DNA from 2 places in the Arthrobacter sp. zg-Y1143 genome. Region 2 is predicted to be linked to the other one. Evidence: predicted binding sites of a transcription regulator. Region 2 holds the regulator's gene; the other holds the start of a gene.
What was found. The regulator HspR, encoded in region 2, represses chaperone genes until heat shock. The targets are predictions, from matches to a motif close to AAGTTGAGTCNNNNNGACTCAACTT.

Region 1 (8,116 bases), on a different contig from region 2:
CGGGTAGCTGTTGAAACCCTCGTGACCACCGGCCTGGTCCATGTTGCCGGTGAGGTGACCACCGAGGGCTACGTCGAAATCCCGCAGCTGGTCCGCGACACCATCCTGGACATCGGCTACGACTCTTCCGCCAACGGCTTCGACGGTGCGCGCTGCGGTGTGTCCGTCTCCATTGGCCAGCAGTCCCCGGAAATCGCCTCCGGCGTGTTCAACTCCCTGGAAAACCGCACCGGCAAGGTGGTGGACCCGTACGACGCCCAAGGCGCGGGGGACCAGGGCATTATGTTCGGCTACGCCAGTGATGAAACCTCGGTGCTGATGCCCACGCCCATCTGGCTGGCGCACCGGCTCTCCGAGCGCCTGACCAACGTCCGCAAGGACGGCACCCTCCCGTACCTCCGCCCGGACGGCAAGACCCAGGTCACCATTGGCTACGACGGCGACCGCCCAGTGTCCGTTGATTCCGTGGTGGTATCCACCCAGCACGCCGCAGACCTGGACCTTGAGCAGCTGCGGGCCGACATGGCCGCGTACGTCATTAATCCCGTGCTGGCCGGCAGTGACCTGGACGTCTCCAACGTGCAGCACATCATCAACCCGGGCGGCCCGTTCGTCATCGGCGGCCCCGTGGGAGACGCGGGCCTGACCGGCCGCAAGATCATTGTGGACACCTACGGCGGATTCGCCCGCCACGGCGGCGGCGCCTTCAGCGGCAAGGACCCGAGCAAGGTGGACCGTTCAGCGGCCTACGCCATGCGCTGGGTGGCCAAAAACGTGGTCGCCGCCGGCCTGGCCCGGCGTGCGGAAATCCAGATTGCCTACGCCATCGGCATGGCCCGCCCCGTAGGCATCTACGTGGAGACCTTTGGGACCGAAACCGTTGACCCGGCCCGGATCGCCGACGCCGTCCAGGAGGTCTTCGACCTCCGCCCGCTGGGCATCATTAACGGCCTGGACCTGAAGCGCCCCATCTACCAGCGAACCGCCGCGCACGGCCACTTCGGCCGCGAGGATGAAGGGTTCACCTGGGAGCGCAAGGACAAGGTCGAGGACCTCCGCAGCTACTTCAACGTGTAGCCGGCATGGCAGCGGACCAGTCCGGGGAGGCCGTGCAGCTGTCGCTGCTGCACGGCTTCACGCCGCCGGCCAAGGCAGTGGGCAAGGCCCAGCCGGCGCCTGCCCTGCCGATAGCGCGCGTCTTGCTGGACTCGCCCCTGCCGCACCTGGACCGGCCGTTCGACTATCTGGTTCCCGTGGAGCTCGACGCCGACGCGGTGTCCGGTGCCCGGGTCAAGGTCCGGTTCGGCGGGCAGGAGCTGCCCGGGTTCATCACCGAACGGACCGCGGAAGCGGATACCACGGCCCGGCTGATGCCGCTGGGTAAGGTCATTTCCCCGCAGCCGGTGCTCACCCCGCAGATCCTTCGCCTGGCTGAAGCGGTGGCGGCACGGTACGCGGGCACGGTGCACGATGTGCTGCGCGTCGCCATTCCGCCGCGGGCGGCCCGTGTGGACAAGGAATTCACGGCACGCAAGAACGCGGCGGCCGACGGCGAAACCGCTACGGCGGCCGCACCGGGTAAGGCTGACGGACCGGAAGGTGCCGGAGCGAATCCGCTGGCACGTTATCCGCACGGCCCCCGCTTCCTCACCCACCTGGCTGCCGGCCACAGTCCGCGCGCGGTGCTCTCCTCGCTGGGCGGATACGGACCGCAGGACTGGCCTGCCGAAATCGCCGAAGCCGTCCGGTCCACGCTGATTTCCGGGCGCGGGGCCGTAGTGGTGGTGCCCGACAACAAGGACCTGGCCCGGCTTCAGGCTGCCCTGACCGCACGCATCGGAGCCGACGCGTTTGTGCGGCTGACTGCGGAGGACGGTCCCACCCCGCGCTACCGCAGCTTCCTAATGCTGCTGCACGGTGACGTCCGGGTTGCTATCGGCACCCGGTCAGCTGCCTACGCACCCGTAAAGGACCTTGGCTTGGCCGTGCTCTGGGACGACGCCGATGACCTCCATGCCGAGCAGCGCGCTCCCTACCAGCATGCACGCGATGTCCTGCTGCTGCGCACCGAACTGGAGAACTGTGCGCTCCTGCTTGCCTCGCATTCGCGCAGCACCGAAGCCCAGCGGCTGGTTGCCAGCGGCTGGGCCGCCGGGATCGCGGCCGAGCGCTCCACCGTCCGCGGGCACGCGCCCCGCGTGGTCAGCACCTCGGACTCCTTCACTATGGAACGGGATCCGTTGGCGGCCCGGGCCCGGATTCCGCATACAGCGTGGAAGGCCGCTCAGGACGGGCTGACCCGCGGTCCGGTGCTGGTCCAGGTGGCACGTACCGGTTTCTCTCCGGCCCTTGCCTGCCAGGACTGCCGGGAACCCGCGCGCTGCCGGCACTGCTCCGGTCCGTTGGGGCTGGCCAGCCGAAACGGCATTCCCGCCTGCCGCTGGTGCGGGCGCCCGGAGCCTATGTGGCACTGCGGCAACTGCGGCGGAACACAGCTGCGCGGTTCCACTGCCGGCGCGGGACGCACTGCCGAGGAGCTGGGGCGCGCCTTTCCTTCCACCACGGTCATTTCATCGGCTGGGGACCATGTGCGGGCCGAGATCCCTGATGCGCCTGCACTGGTGGTTGCCACGCCCGGAGCCGAACCGGTTGCGGCCGGGGGATACGCGGCGGCCATCCTGCTGGACGGCAACGCGATGCTCTCGCGGGAGTCCCTGCGTGCCGGGGAAGATACCCTGCGGCGCTGGTTCAGCGCCGCCGCGCTGGTTCGTCCGGCGGGGGAGAAGGGACTGGTGGTGGTGACGGCCGACGACGGCACAACCGTTGGGCACCTGCTGCGCTGGGACCCTGCGGGGGCAGCGGAGCGCGAACTGATGCTGCGGCAGGAACTAGGCCTGCCTCCTGCTGTACGGTATGCGGAGCTGACCGGTTCGCGTGAGGCACTGGAAGCCTTTAGTACCCGGCTGGACCTGCCTCAGGGGGTCCGTTCCATTGGTCCTGCACCGCTTCCCTCCGCAGGTCTTCCGGGCGGCGTCCAGGACAGCGGACCGGAGGCCGGGCAGCTGGGCGGAGCCGGCGGCAGGTACCGCACGCTGCTGTTCTTCCCCTATGCTGCGGCCCCGTCCATCACGGCGTCGTTGCGGTCCGTCAAGGCCGCAGCATCAGCGCGGCGCACGGGCGACCCGGTGTACGTGCGGGTGGACGGCACCGACATCCTTTAAGCCGCTACAAGAGTTCACACAGCTACAGCAGTTCACACAGGACGGCGCAGCCCGCGAGCAGCACGAGGAGCGATAGCTGCGCGGCGTTGCCCAGCCGGGCAAGCCTTCCGAGAAGTCCGCGGGGCACGCCGTGGATCATCCAGCCGGGCCGATTGACTTTGAAAATATGCACAGGCCATCCCTTCTTCCTGGAGGCGGCGACTAAGAGGAGTCCCTTCCAGTATCCAGCCGGCCACGGAACGGTCCCTAACCTGAGCGGCGTGAACTTGGCAACAACCGCGTACAAGAGCGGGGTCCCGGGAGAGTTCCCGGGACCCCGCTTGGTTGTCACGCGCTGACGGCCTCGTGTGCCTCGGCGTCACGGGCTTCGCCTGCCTGCACCGCGATCTTCCTCGGCTTGGCCCGCTCGCCCACCGGGATGGTTACGCTCAGGACACCGTTCTCGTAGCTTGCGGAGATCTTCTCGGTGTCGAGTCCCTGCCCCAGGTTCAGCTGGCGCAGGAACGAACCGCTTTCCCGTTCACGGGTGAGCCACTTGACGCCTTCGGCTCCGTGCAGGGTGCGCTGGGCCCGGATGGTCAGCAGCTGGCCGTCGATATCAACGTCGATGGAGCCGGGATCGATGCCCGGCAGGTCGGCGGCCAGGACATAGTGGTCGCCCTGCCGGTAAAGGTCCATCGGCATGCCGCGGAGCGTTCCTTCACCGCGCAGTGCCTGTGCCATCCGGTCGAGTTCCTGGAACGGATCAAACTTCATAGCCATGTGGTATCAACTCCTCCATTCGATCGCTTGATTCAAGCGTTGTTCTGCCTTTGTTGTGCGTTTGTTGTGCGATTGTTCCAAAGTTGAGTGAGCATCACTCAACTTGCGGAAGCAGGTTAGCACTCCACGGATCGGAGTGCCAACTACTTTTTCTGCGGCACAGGTAACGCAGGCACGGGAATTCAGAGCGCAGGTTTGAGCGTGGTTTCCACCCAGGCAGCGAAGCTTGTTTCGGTGACCCGGTGCGGGTCTCGGACCTGCACGTCGTAAATGCCGTTGTTCTGGGCGGCCCCCATGTCCGCTAGGCCCTGAACCCAGCCTTCACTCATGCCGTATTGGAGGAGCGTCGACCGGTAGGTATCGGAGCTGACCTGCGCAAAGTGCACGGGCCGGCCGATACTGTCCGAGATAATCCCTGCCATCTGCCGTGGGGTGAGCAGGTCCGGCCCCACCACGGGTAACGACTCCTGCCCCGTCCAGGTCCGGTCTGTCAGCAGTCCCACCGCAACACGGGCGATGTCGGGGGTCGCGACGGTCAGCAGTACTTTGTCCTGCTCGTTGGGCAGGGGGAGTATCCCGTGGTCCTTGATGGATGAGCGGTGGTTCAGGAGGTTGTCCATAAAGAAGGGCATGGCCAGGGAGCGGGTGTGCACGCCTGTTGCGTTGATGATCCCTTCCGCCTCCAGGGCAGCGGAGAGGTGCCCGGCCTCTGCCGTATACCCCCGCCCGAGGGTGGATACCACGACCGCACGCTTGACCCCTGTTGCGGTAATTGCAGCCGCCGACGCCGCGGCGAACCCGCGGTAGTGGCTCCGTACATTCGCTGCATGGACATCTGGCGGGGTGATGTGGAGTACGGCATCCGCCCCCTCGTAGGCAGCCATGGCGACCTCAGGGTTGCCGTGCGAACCCGCGAACACCTCGACGTTTTCGGCGATGCCGTCCGGCAGCGCCGCGGGGTTCCGGGCAATAACCCGCACGGACTGGCGCTCCGCGAGCAGGCCCTGAACTACTGCGTGCCCGATCTGGCCGGTTGGTGTGGTGACTACAATCATGGTTTCCTCCGAAAATGGGCATCCTGCTTGGCAGTATTGGAACCGGAGTTCCGGTTCCGCTTTGGTGTGCGCCACGATACGGAACTACAATTCCGTTTGTCAAAGGAGTGCCACATTGAATGATTCTTTACGTGCCGATGCGCGAAGGAACCGGCAGAAAATCCTGGCTGCGGCCAGGGAGCTGTTCGCCAGCCACGGCAACGATGTCCACATGGACAAAATTGCTGCCCATGCCGGCGTCGGCATAGGTTCCCTTTACCGGCACTTCTCCAACAAGCAAGAGCTGCTCACGGCGATTGTGCAGGAACGATTCGGCGGCATGTCTGAGCTCGCCCGCTCGGCGGAGGCAATCGAAGACCCCCGGGCGGCATTTGAGGCCGTGCTGGTGGGCTACCTGGAAGCCGCGGACGACGACGCCGGCTTCCAGCTCGCCTTGCTCGGTTCCGGGCCTTTCGAATGGGAGGGCGTCCAAGCCGAGAAGACGGAGTTTGCCCGCATCGTCACCCGGATCATCCGCAGGGCCGCTGACTCCGGTGCGGTGCGCGGGGATCTGACCTGGGACGACTTTCCGGTGATCACCTGCGGGATTATGTCGACCATGTATTTCCAGCCCGGCGGCGCCGATTGGCGCCGGCATCTGACCCTTGTCCTGGAGGGGCTGGGATAGCCTGCGGCCCCGCACTACCCCTGCCGGCAAGCCAGCCAGTCGTACACCAGCCGGGCTGTGTGCCGTCCGTGGATGCGCAGGAGGGGACTGGTGTCGACGTCGGGTTGGCTGCCCCAGTGGATCATGTAGTTCAGCAGGGCTGCCAGCAAGGCATCAATATAGGCGTCCGGCACGTCCCGGGTGAGTTCGGACCGGCGCAGCCAGGCATCGGCGTCGATACCGTCGGCCCGGGCGTAAGGCAGCACCCCCACCCAGTCGATCCAGGGTGCACCGGTGCCCAGGAAATTCCAGTCGCAGAACAGCGCACGTCCGTCGCTGATGAGGATATTGTCGGCGCGCAGATCGCCGTGCAGGACCGCGTCTCCGGCCAGTGCCTCGGGACACAGGTCCAGTGCTTCCTGGAACCCGCCGGCCTCTTCCGCGCTGAGCCCGGGCAGGAACCATGGCGGCTCTCCGCCGTCGGCGACCGCCTTGAACCGAGTCGGAATCAGGGCCATATCCTCGGCCACCGGCGTCCCGCCTTCGGCCTGCGGGAAGTCGGTGAGCAGCGCTGCAGCAGTGACGCAGGCGGTTTCCACGGCGGCAACATCCGCTTCGGTCCAGGGCTGGCCCGGCATCCGTCCGGGCACGGCCTCGTACACCAGCATCTGCCAGTGAATGCCGTCGGCCACCAGCCGTTGCGCACTGCGCAGGGCAGGCATAGGCATCCCCGGGAGCATCAGGGGAACCACCTGGGACTCGCGGAGATAGGAAGGGTAGATGAAGGCGTCCGACGCTGCGGCTGCCTTGGCGAAGATACGGTCCCCGCTCTTGTTCCCGAGCACCGCAGCGAAGCCGGGGGTGAACCCGCCGCCTGCCGGCTCCACCAGTGACACCCCGCCGTCAAGGGAAGCGGCAATGCTGTCCCGGACAGCAGCAGGAAGCCGGCCCCAGGGGAGACGGCGTGCGGTTCGGCGGTAATCGGGAATAGCCAGGGGTTCCTGCATGGCCACAGCCTACGGGAGGGGGCGGCAACCTGCCGCCAGCTGCTGCAGCCGGGCGGCAGGCGCCAGCAGCCCCGAAGGCAATTAAGTTGTACACAACTGAGTTGTGTCCTACGGTGGAAGGCATGAACGAATCGCTGCAGCGCCAGGTCTGCTTCTCGCTGTACTCAGCCTCACGGGCCGCCACCGCGCTGTACCGTCCGATGCTCGAGGAACTTAAGCTGACCTACCCGCAGTTCCTGGTAATGACGCTGCTCTGGGAACAGGACGGCCAGAGCGTGAGTGACCTGGGGCAGTCCCTGGAACTGGACTCGGGCACGCTCTCTCCGCTGCTCAAGCGGCTGGAAGCGGCGCAGTTGCTTCAGCGCCGCCGGGCCGTTGAGGACGAGCGCCGGGTCCGCGTCTACCTCACAGATGCAGGACGCGCCCTGGAACAGAAATCCCACGACCTTCCGGACCGTGTCGCAGCATCCGCCGGCCTGGATCCGGAGGAACTGCGCAGCCTCCAGGAAACCCTCGCCAAGGTCAATGCCGCGCTGCGGCAGTCCGTGGTCAAAGCCCAACAGTCCATCCACCCCAACAGTTAGGACCTCTCCATGAGCACGTACCCCGAAACAGGCCGTGAAATCCAGCTTGCCTCCCGCCCCGAGGGCTGGCCCGCAGATGAGAACTTCCGCTTGGCCGAAGTGCCGGTCCCTGAACTGCAGGACGGCCAGGTGCTGGTCCGTAACCTGCACATGTCCGTGGACCCCTACATGCGCGGACGCATGAATGACGTGAAGTCGTACGTCCCGCCGTTTAAACTCGACGCCGCACTCGAGGGCGGTGCAGTCGGCGAGGTCATTCAGTCCCGTTCGGATGACCGCAAGCCCGGCGACGTAGTGCTCCACGGCCTTGGCTGGCGGGACTACGCGGTGCTGGACGGCCGCCGCACAAAGGTCATTGACACGGATCTGGCCCCCGCCAGCGCCTACCTGGGTGTACTGGGAATGCCCGGACAGACCGCTTACATCGGCCTGACCAAGGTGGGGGAGTTCAAAGAAGGGGATGTGGTTTTCGTCTCGGGTGCCGCAGGCGCCGTGGGATCCCTCGTAGGCCAGATCGCCAAGGCGCTGGGAGCGAAGAAGGTCATCGGCAGCGCCGGTTCCGCGGAAAAGGTCCAGCGGCTGCTTGACCTCGGATTCGACGAGGCGTTCAACTACCACGAGGGCCCCGTCAAGGAAGCCCTGAAGAAGGCAGCCGGTGCGGACGGTATCGATGTCTACTTCGACAATGTTGGCGGCGAACATCTCGAAGCAGCCCTCTCAGTGATGAACAAGGGCGGCCGGGTGGCAATGTGCGGGGCCATCTCCCAGTACAACGACAAGGGCGCCGCCACCGGACCCCGCAACCTTGCCATCGCCATCGGCAAGGAAATCACGCTGCGCG
Region 2 (8,116 bases):
CGCCCCGGGCGCCGGTGCGGCCGGTGACGGTTCCGCTGCCGGCAGCGCCAACGATGACGAAGACATCGTGGACGCCGAAGTTGTCGACGACGAAGAAAAGAAGTAATCATGCCGGCGGGTAACGAGCACGGGAACACTCCCGAAGGCGAAGAACCGGTAAGCGGCCAGGGCACGCCCGGCCAGGACGAGACGCAGGCCAACGGCGGCACCGGGGAGGAAGCATCGGCTTCCGCCCCGGCAGCCGGGGGCGACGCACTGTCCCAGGCGGAGCAGATCCTCAACAACGCCGACGTGCCGGCGCAGCCTGCTGCCGCCGGTTCGCCCGAGGCGGCGGAACTGCGCAACGACCTGCTGCGCCTGCAGGCCGAGTACGTGAACTACCGCAAGCGGGTGGAACGCGACCGGGATGTGGCCCGGGAAATGGCGGTAATCGGTGTGCTGAATTCACTGATGCCGGTCCTGGATGACATCGACGCCGCACGCCAGCACGGCGACCTGGCGGAGGGCCCCTTCGCCGCGATCGCCACCAAGCTGGAGAACACGCTGAAGACCTACGGCCTGGCCCGTATCGATGAGACCGGGGTGGAGTTCGATCCGAACATCCACGAGGCGCTCATCCAGCAGCAGAGTGCGGATGTCACGTTCGATACGGTGACGCAGATCCTGAGGTCCGGCTACAAGTCCGGCGACCGGGTCCTGCGTGCCGCGCAGGTGATTGTTTCGGTTCCGGAACAGTAAGCAGTACCGCGTCCGGGGCCGCCAGCAGGCGGCCCCGGACATTTCCATAGGCAGGTCCCGCAGCAAGCCGGGGCAGCAGCAGGTCCGGTGGCCGTGCTCGAAACGAGCGGGATCGGCAAATGAGGAAGGGGACGCCAATTGGCTAGTCAGGATTGGGTCGATAAGGACTTTTACAAGATTCTGGGTGTTCCCAAGGATGCGTCGGACGCCGACATTAAAAAGGCGTACCGGAAACTGGCACGGAAATACCATCCGGACCAGAACCAGAATGATGCTGACGCCGAGCGGATGTTCAAGGACCTTTCCGAGGCCTACTCCGTTCTTTCCGACGCTGAGGAGCGCCAGCAGTACGACGCCATCCGGGCAATGGGAAGCGGTGCCAGGTTCACGGCCGGCGGCCCCGCTGGTCCCGGCGGCGGCGCCGGCGGCGGTGCGGGCTTTGAAGACATCTTTGGCGGCCTGTTCGGCCAGGGCGCATCCCCGCGCGGGGGCCGGCGCACCACGTTCAACGCCGGCGGCAGCAACATACCGCCCGAATTCGCCGACCTCTTCGGGGGCGGCAGCGGGTTCGGCGGCGGCGGGTTTGGCGCCCCGCCGCCCACCAAGGGTGCGGACCGCACGGCCAGCACCACTATTTCCTTTGCCGGGTCGATCAACGGCACCGTCATCGGGCTGCGGGAACCCAGCGGGGAAGTAGTCGAAGTCCGGGTGCCTGCCGGCGTCAAGGACGGGCAGAAGATCCGGGTCCGGGGCAAGGGCCAGCCCGGTGCGGCCGGTCCCGGGGACCTGATGGTTACTGTGCACGTCACCCCGCACGACTTCTTCACCCGGGAAGACAACAACATCCGGATCCATGTGCCGGTCACCTTCCCCGAGGCCGCCCTGGGCGCGACCGTCGAGGTGCCTACGCTGACCTCCGATACCGTCCGCCTGAAGGTGCCCGCCGGAACGCCGTCCGGGCGCACCCTGCGGGTCAAGGGCCGCGGCGTCCACACGTCCAAGGGCAACGGCGACCTGCTGGTGACCGTAGACGTCGCCGTGCCGTCCCACCTGAACAAGGATGCCCGCGAAGCCGTGGAAGCGTTCGCCGAAGCGACCAAGGGCGAGGACCCGCGAGCCTCGCTGGCAGCCAAAGCCCGGCTATAGCGTGCCGGTCGCCGGAGGGCGAACTTCCCGCGTTACTATTTCAACAGCCGTCAAGGAGGAACAATGGGCATAGATGCTAATGCGCCTATTTTTGTGATCTCCGTTGCCGCTGAGCTTGCGGAAATGCATCCGCAGACCCTCCGGCAATATGACCGGCTCGGCATTGTCCGGCCCAGCCGGGCGCCCGGCCGGTCACGCCGTTACTCCCAACGCGACATTGAACTGCTGCGCGAGGTCCAGAAACTGTCCCAGGAGGGCGTTTCCCTGGAGGGCATCAAACGCATCATGGAACTGCAGAACCAGGTCACCGGGCTGCGCCAGCGGATCGTGGAACTATCCACGGAACTGGATGAGGTCCAGCGCCGCAACCCGGACCACAGCCGGGTCTTTGCGGCCGGGCTGGCCGGCGACGTCGTTACCCTCAGCCGCGGACAGCGGCCGCCGGCGGCCGCCACTGCCGTGAAGCAGCTGGGCCTGGTCTCGCTGATGGAACGCCGCAGCCGGCTGCGCGCGCTTCCCGCAGGCAAGACAGCGCAGCGGAACTACGCCGACGACGGATACGTCCAGTCCCTGTAGCACTCCTCTTTAGGGGCGCAGTCCGGCGAGCAGTATGGCCAGCATGGGTTTCCTGTCCTCCGGGGTGCCCAGACGAACAGCATGCTCGATCCCGCAAACCAGGTGGGAGAGCTGCGGCAGGGTCAGTTCGCTGCGGATAATGCCCGCGGACTTGGCCCGGGCGAGCACAGCTTTGAATGCAGCGAAAATCTCCTCCTTTGCTGCCCGCACCCCCTCGGTTTCATCCTCCGGGGAAAGCAGGACGGATTGGAGTCCGCCGTCCTCCAGTTGCAGTTCGAGGGCCGCGCCGAGGTAGAGGGCAAGCGCTTCGCCTGGATCCGGTTCAGCTGCGGCACGGCGTGAAATCTCCTGCATCCGGCCCAAGGTGTCGGCCGTGAGTGCCTCCAACAGTGCCCGCATGGTCGGGAAATGGCGGTAGACCGTCCCTACCCCTACGCCCGCCTCCCGGGCGAGGTCATTCATCCGCAGCTCTTGGGGGTCATGCCGGCGGGCCACGTCTAGGATCCGTGATCGGCTGCGGGCGGCATCTGAACGAAGCGGTGGCATGGGTCCAGTGTAACTCAATCGGATGAAGTATCCGTTTCGTGTGCTAGGTTCTAAGCGGATAGATGATCCACTTAGATTCGAGAGGGCAATCATGACCTGGAACCCAGCCACCCTTCCCAGCCAGACGGGGCGCACATTTGTTATTACCGGGGCCACAGCGGGTATAGGATATTTCGCCGCCGAGCAGCTGGCCGGAGCGGGGGCACACGTTGTCCTGGCCTCCCGATCGGCTGACAAATTAGGCGCGGCCCAGGCCTCCATCCGGAACTATGTGCCGGAGGCCTCCCTCTCCGAGGTGGTGATCGAACTGGGTTCCTTCGCGTCCGTGGATGCAGCCGTAGGCAAAATTGCCGCGTTGCCCCGTCTGGACGGCATCTTCCTCAACGGTGGAGCCATGACCATGAACCGGCGAACCATGACAAGTGACGGGCTGCCGATCCTCCTGGGCACCCACGTTGCCGCCAACATTCGCCTGATGGCGGGCATCCTGCCCCTGCTCTCGGCCACAGGGGAGACCGGCGGCAGGCTGAGCCGCGTGGTGCATGCGTCCACGGGATTTGTCGGGATCAAGCGGTACGGGCTGCAGGACGTGCGGGGCCTGCCATGGACCGGCATTGGCGCCTATACCAAGGCCAAGACGGCCACCGAGGTTTTCGGCCATGAACTCGACCGCCGGCTGCGTGCAGCGGGTCTCCCGGTGGCGTCAGTCCTCACCCGGCCCGGGGTGGGCGTAGATGCCAAAACGCCGGAACGGGCGGGTGTCCGGGATGCTGCGACACCGTACCGGCGCAATCCCTACACACCGTGGGCACAGGGGAAAGACGCCGCGGCATACCCCGCCGTGCGCGCCCTGACCGATCCCGCGGTGCGCGGGGGAGAGTACTTCGCCCCGGAGGAGCGGCTGCGGGGAATGCCCGTGGCCGTGGAGCCCAACGCGCACACGGCAGGCCCGGTTGAATCGCCGGAGCGGCTCTGGCTCCAGCTCGAAGACCTGGCCGGCGTGCAAATCCCCGGACTTGGAGCCCCGGCAACGCAGCCGGACCTGCGCTAGCGCGGTCAGCGCAGCCGGCGGGCCCGAAGCACCACATCCTCGTTGTGGTGGGCGCCGGCACCGGAAGCTACGTGCCGCGGACGGGTCTCCTGCGCCTCGATCCGCCAGTCCCCGTCCAAGGCGGCGGCAATATCTGCCGGGAGCACATACTGGTCCAGATCGTGGCTGTGCCCGGTGTCGGAGGTCAAGGCATGGTGCACCACCAGGAGCAGGCCACCGGGGGCGACCGCCTGCAGCAAGGCCTGTTCCGCGGCATGATCTGCTGTGCGCAGCAATGCCGGATACTGAGCAGACACCAGGTCGAAGGACGCCGCGGCGAGCTGGGCTTCGACCAGGCCGCTGTGCACCCAGGCGATCTGCAGGCGCTGCATTTCCGCCTGCCGTGCTGCCCGTTCCAGGGCTACGGAGGAAACGTCGAGTGCGGTCACGTCCCAGCCGCGGGCGGCCAGCCACAGCGCGTCGGCGCCTTCGCCGCAGCCGACGTCGAGTACCCGCCCCGGAGCCAGGGCAGCAGCTTCCGAGACCAAGGCACCGTTCGGCTGCCCGCTCCACAGGGCTTCACTGGCCGCGTAGCGCTGGTCCCACTCTTCTTCCACGCCTGCCGGTTCCGGCAGGGGAGGGGCAGGCTGCGGCGCGGGACGGGCGGGCTGATGCGGGGTGTTCGAATCCATAACTGAAGCATGCGCCGGCCACCGGTGCACCGCAAACCATGTTGCCGGACCGGCAACATGCCTGCAGTCGTCCATGTCCTCGTCGGGACTAGCCCGCCGGAGCAGGCTAGTCCCGGGCCTCGGCCTCGGGCCGCAGCCGGATAAGGCGCTGCGGGCCGTCGTCGTCCAGTTCCACCAGGTCGCTGCGGGAGGAAAGGAAGTCGGTGAAGGACCGGAAGCCCAGCGGCTTTTCGTTGAAGGAGGGGTCCATACGCCGCATCTGGTTCTTTACCGTGCCTGTGTTGAGCCACTCGTCGTCGCCCTTGGCATGGCCGATCTTCAGTGCACGGACAAGCAGTTCGGTGGCAAGGGTCCGCGGGTCAATGTCTTCAGCGGTGTCCGGCTCCTCAAAGCGGGCGTCTTCGGTGTGCGAGAACATGGGCACCACAGTGAGCTTGCGGGCCTTGCTGGGGGTCTGGTCCATTGCCGCAGTAGGGGCCTTGGCGGATCCCGGTGCCGCGGCGACAGCCGCAACAATGCCGGGCAGGGAGTCATAATCCTCGAACTCGTCGCACGCGGCGGCCAGGGAGGTGCTGGTGGAACCGGCCACACCGATACCCACCACGAAGCGGCCCAGCCGCTTCGCCTTCTGGGCCAGGGCAATGTAGTCGGAATCCCCGGCCACAATGATGATGTGCGTCAGGTCCGGCAGTCGGAAAAGGTCTTCCACCACGTCCACGGCAAGCCGGATGTCGGCACCGTTCTTGGTGCCGCGCGTTGTGGTGGTGAACAACTGGGTGAGGTCCACCGCGCGGGACATCAGCTGCCGCTGGTAGCTGGCGTTGACGGGGACCGACCAGTCGGCGTATGCCCGGTTCACCACCAGGGTGCCGAAGGACGCGGCGAAGTCGATGATCGCATTGAAGTCCACAGTGGCAGCGGTCAGCTTCGCGGCAATATCGGGATCTGCATCCCGGTTGGTCTTGTCGAAATTGCGGATCCCGTCGCGCTGGAAGGCGTTCCGGCCGTGCAGTTGCTGGTAGCGCGAAATGACAATGTTGTCGAAGTCGATATAGAGGCCGACGCGTGCGTCGCTCGGTTCGGGCATGGTGCAAAATCCTTCTGGGCCGGCGGAGGGCTCACTGCCATCCGTACCACCAGTTTCCCGCCGCCGGTACTGCAAGGGCAAACCGGGGTCAAGGCGCAGTGCCGTCCGGTCCTGCCGGGGCACCGCCGAAGGAGCGTACTTCGCGGCCGGTTATCCGGCGGGGGCGAACCGCTGCTGGCCGATCACCGCCAGCAGGCCAAGCTTCTGCGCTGCCTCGCTGCGCGGGGCGGCAGTCAGCACCAGCAGGGCCTGGCTCTGGTCTTCGCTGTACAGGGTCTGGCAGTCGAGCTCGATTTCGCCCAGTTCCGGGTGCAGCAGCGTTTTGTGGTCGGCGAACCGGGTGGCCACGGCGTGGTCCTTCCATATTTCGGTGAACTCAGGGCTGCGCTTCTGCAGCAGGCGAACCAGTTCCAGCGCACGGGCCGAGTTTGCGGAAACTGCCACCCGCAGCCCGGCAACCTGGGCGCGGCCCTGCCGTGCGCGGTCAGCCGGCGGATAGAGCTCACGTTCAGCGGGATCGGTGAACCAACGGTAAACGCTGCTGCGGGCGGGCCCGGTGAGCCGGGAATGGTCTCCCAGCAGTGCCATGGAAAGCCTGTTCTGCGCCAGTGTTTCCCCGAGCGCGGAAAGGATCAGCGCCGGCGTATCCTCAAGCCGGTCCAGGACCCGCAGCAGGGTAGGGGCCACATGAGGGTCCAGGGACGCGCGGGGCGGCGGATTACGGTCAGCCAAACGGAAGAGGTAATCCCGCTCGTCGTAGCTCAGCCGCAGGGCCCGGGCCAGAGATCCCAGCAGCTGTTCCGAAGGCTGCGGGCCGCGGGCCTGCTCCAGCCGGGTGTAATAGTCCACGGACATCCCGGCCAGCGTCGCAACCTCGTCCCGCCGCAGCCCGGCCACCCGGCGCCGGGTCCCGGCGGACAGCCCGACGTCGTCGGGGCGCAGGGCATCCCGGCGGGATTTGAGGAAGTCGGCAAGTGTGGGGCGGTCCATGGATCCATCATGGGCCACCGCAGCCGTTCTATACAGGGACCGGGAATCCTACGACAAACACTCCTCTCCCGCCCGCCGCCGGCCGGGCCAACACTGGGGGCATGAACATTAACGGAAACACCATTTTCATTCCCGGTGCCACCTCCGGCATCGGCCTGGCCCTCGCCGTCCGCCTGCAGGCTGCCGGCAACACCGTCATCATCGGCGGGCGGCGGGCTGAGGTCCTGGAGCTGCTGGCCGCCGAACACGGCTTCGCCACCGTCGCCGTCGACACCACCGATCCGGCCTCCGTCCTGGCGGCCCGCGACACCGTGCTGGCCGGGCACCCGGACTTGAACGTGTTGATTGCCATGGCAGGAATCATGACCGGTGAAGACATGCGCAGCGAAAGCTTCCTCGCCGGAGCCGAGCGCCTGGTGGAAACCAACATCAACGGCCCGCTGCGGCTGGTGGCCGCGTTTATCGAGCACCTGCAAACCCGGCCGGATGCGGTGATCATGACCGTTTCCTCCGGGCTGGCCCATACCCCGCTGGCCAACACTCCGACATACAACGGCACCAAGGCCTTTATCCACCGGTTTAGCGAAGGCCTCCGGCTGCAGCTTGCCGGGACGTCCGTGCAGGTCATTGAACTGGTGCCGCCGGCGGTCCGGACCGAACTGATGCCCGGCGGCTCGGTGAACGAGCACTATCTCCCGCTGGATGCTTTCGCCGATGAGGTCATGGCCCTGCTTCAGGCCCAGCCCGATGCGCACGAAATCCTTGTCGAGGCCGTGAAGTTCCTGCGTTTTGCCGAAACCGAAGGCCGCTACGATGCGGCGGTCGCAGCGATCAATCCTGCGGTGCCGGCCTAGATCCGGCGGTAGGCGAGGTCGAAGATGAGCCGGCCGGCCTGGTGCGCCTTGTTCTCGAAGCTGGTGAGGGTGCGGCCCTCGAAGCGGGGAGCCCAACCGCCGCGCTCATCGACGTCGTCCTCCGGCACCTTGTTCTCGAGGCCTTCACGGTGCACCCGGGTCAGCGGACCCTGTTCGCCGGCCTGCTCGCCGGTATGCAGGTTCTCAAACTGTTCGGAGGCGTCCAGGACTTCGCGCATCTGTACGGCGTAGTCGGACCAGTCAGTGGCCAGCCGCCACGTGCCGCCGGGCACCAGGACCCGGGCCACCAGCTCGGCGAAGGACTCCTTGACGAGGCGCCGCTTGTGGTGGCGGGTCTTGTGCCAGGGGTCCGGGAAAAACACCCATACTTCGTCCACGGATCCGGCGGGGAGCATGCTGGTCAGCACCTCGGGGGCGTTGGCCTGCACCACACGCA

Region 1: a site for HspR is predicted at 4,064-4,088, ahead of QNN98_RS09480 (Hsp20/alpha crystallin family protein). Genes of this name have one in related genera too.

The regions. Positions count from the first base shown of each region.
Region 1 covers NZ_JASKLW010000006.1:201,349-209,464, reverse strand. Annotated here, with positions in the region: gene metK (methionine adenosyltransferase) at 1-1,077, shown strand, start outside; gene QNN98_RS09490 (primosomal protein N') at 1,083-3,221, shown strand; gene QNN98_RS09485 (hypothetical protein) at 3,244-3,393, opposite strand; gene QNN98_RS09480 (Hsp20/alpha crystallin family protein) at 3,549-3,983, opposite strand; gene QNN98_RS09475 (NmrA family NAD(P)-binding protein) at 4,166-5,038, opposite strand; gene QNN98_RS09470 (TetR/AcrR family transcriptional regulator) at 5,154-5,705, shown strand; gene QNN98_RS09465 (phosphotransferase) at 5,720-6,691, opposite strand; gene QNN98_RS09460 (MarR family winged helix-turn-helix transcriptional regulator) at 6,814-7,275, shown strand; gene QNN98_RS09455 (NADP-dependent oxidoreductase) at 7,285-8,116, shown strand, end outside.
Region 2 covers NZ_JASKLW010000002.1:72,216-80,331, forward strand. Annotated here, with positions in the region: gene dnaK (molecular chaperone DnaK) at 1-106, shown strand, start outside; gene QNN98_RS03495 (nucleotide exchange factor GrpE) at 109-738, shown strand; gene QNN98_RS03500 (DnaJ C-terminal domain-containing protein) at 877-1,884, shown strand; gene QNN98_RS03505 (heat shock protein transcriptional repressor HspR) at 1,948-2,460, shown strand; gene QNN98_RS03510 (TetR/AcrR family transcriptional regulator) at 2,470-3,006, opposite strand; gene QNN98_RS03515 (SDR family NAD(P)-dependent oxidoreductase) at 3,098-4,057, shown strand; gene QNN98_RS03520 (class I SAM-dependent methyltransferase) at 4,063-4,728, opposite strand; gene QNN98_RS03525 (NYN domain-containing protein) at 4,835-5,815, opposite strand; gene QNN98_RS03530 (helix-turn-helix transcriptional regulator) at 5,966-6,805, opposite strand; gene QNN98_RS03535 (SDR family oxidoreductase) at 6,907-7,659, shown strand; gene trmB (tRNA (guanosine(46)-N7)-methyltransferase TrmB) at 7,656-8,116, opposite strand, start outside.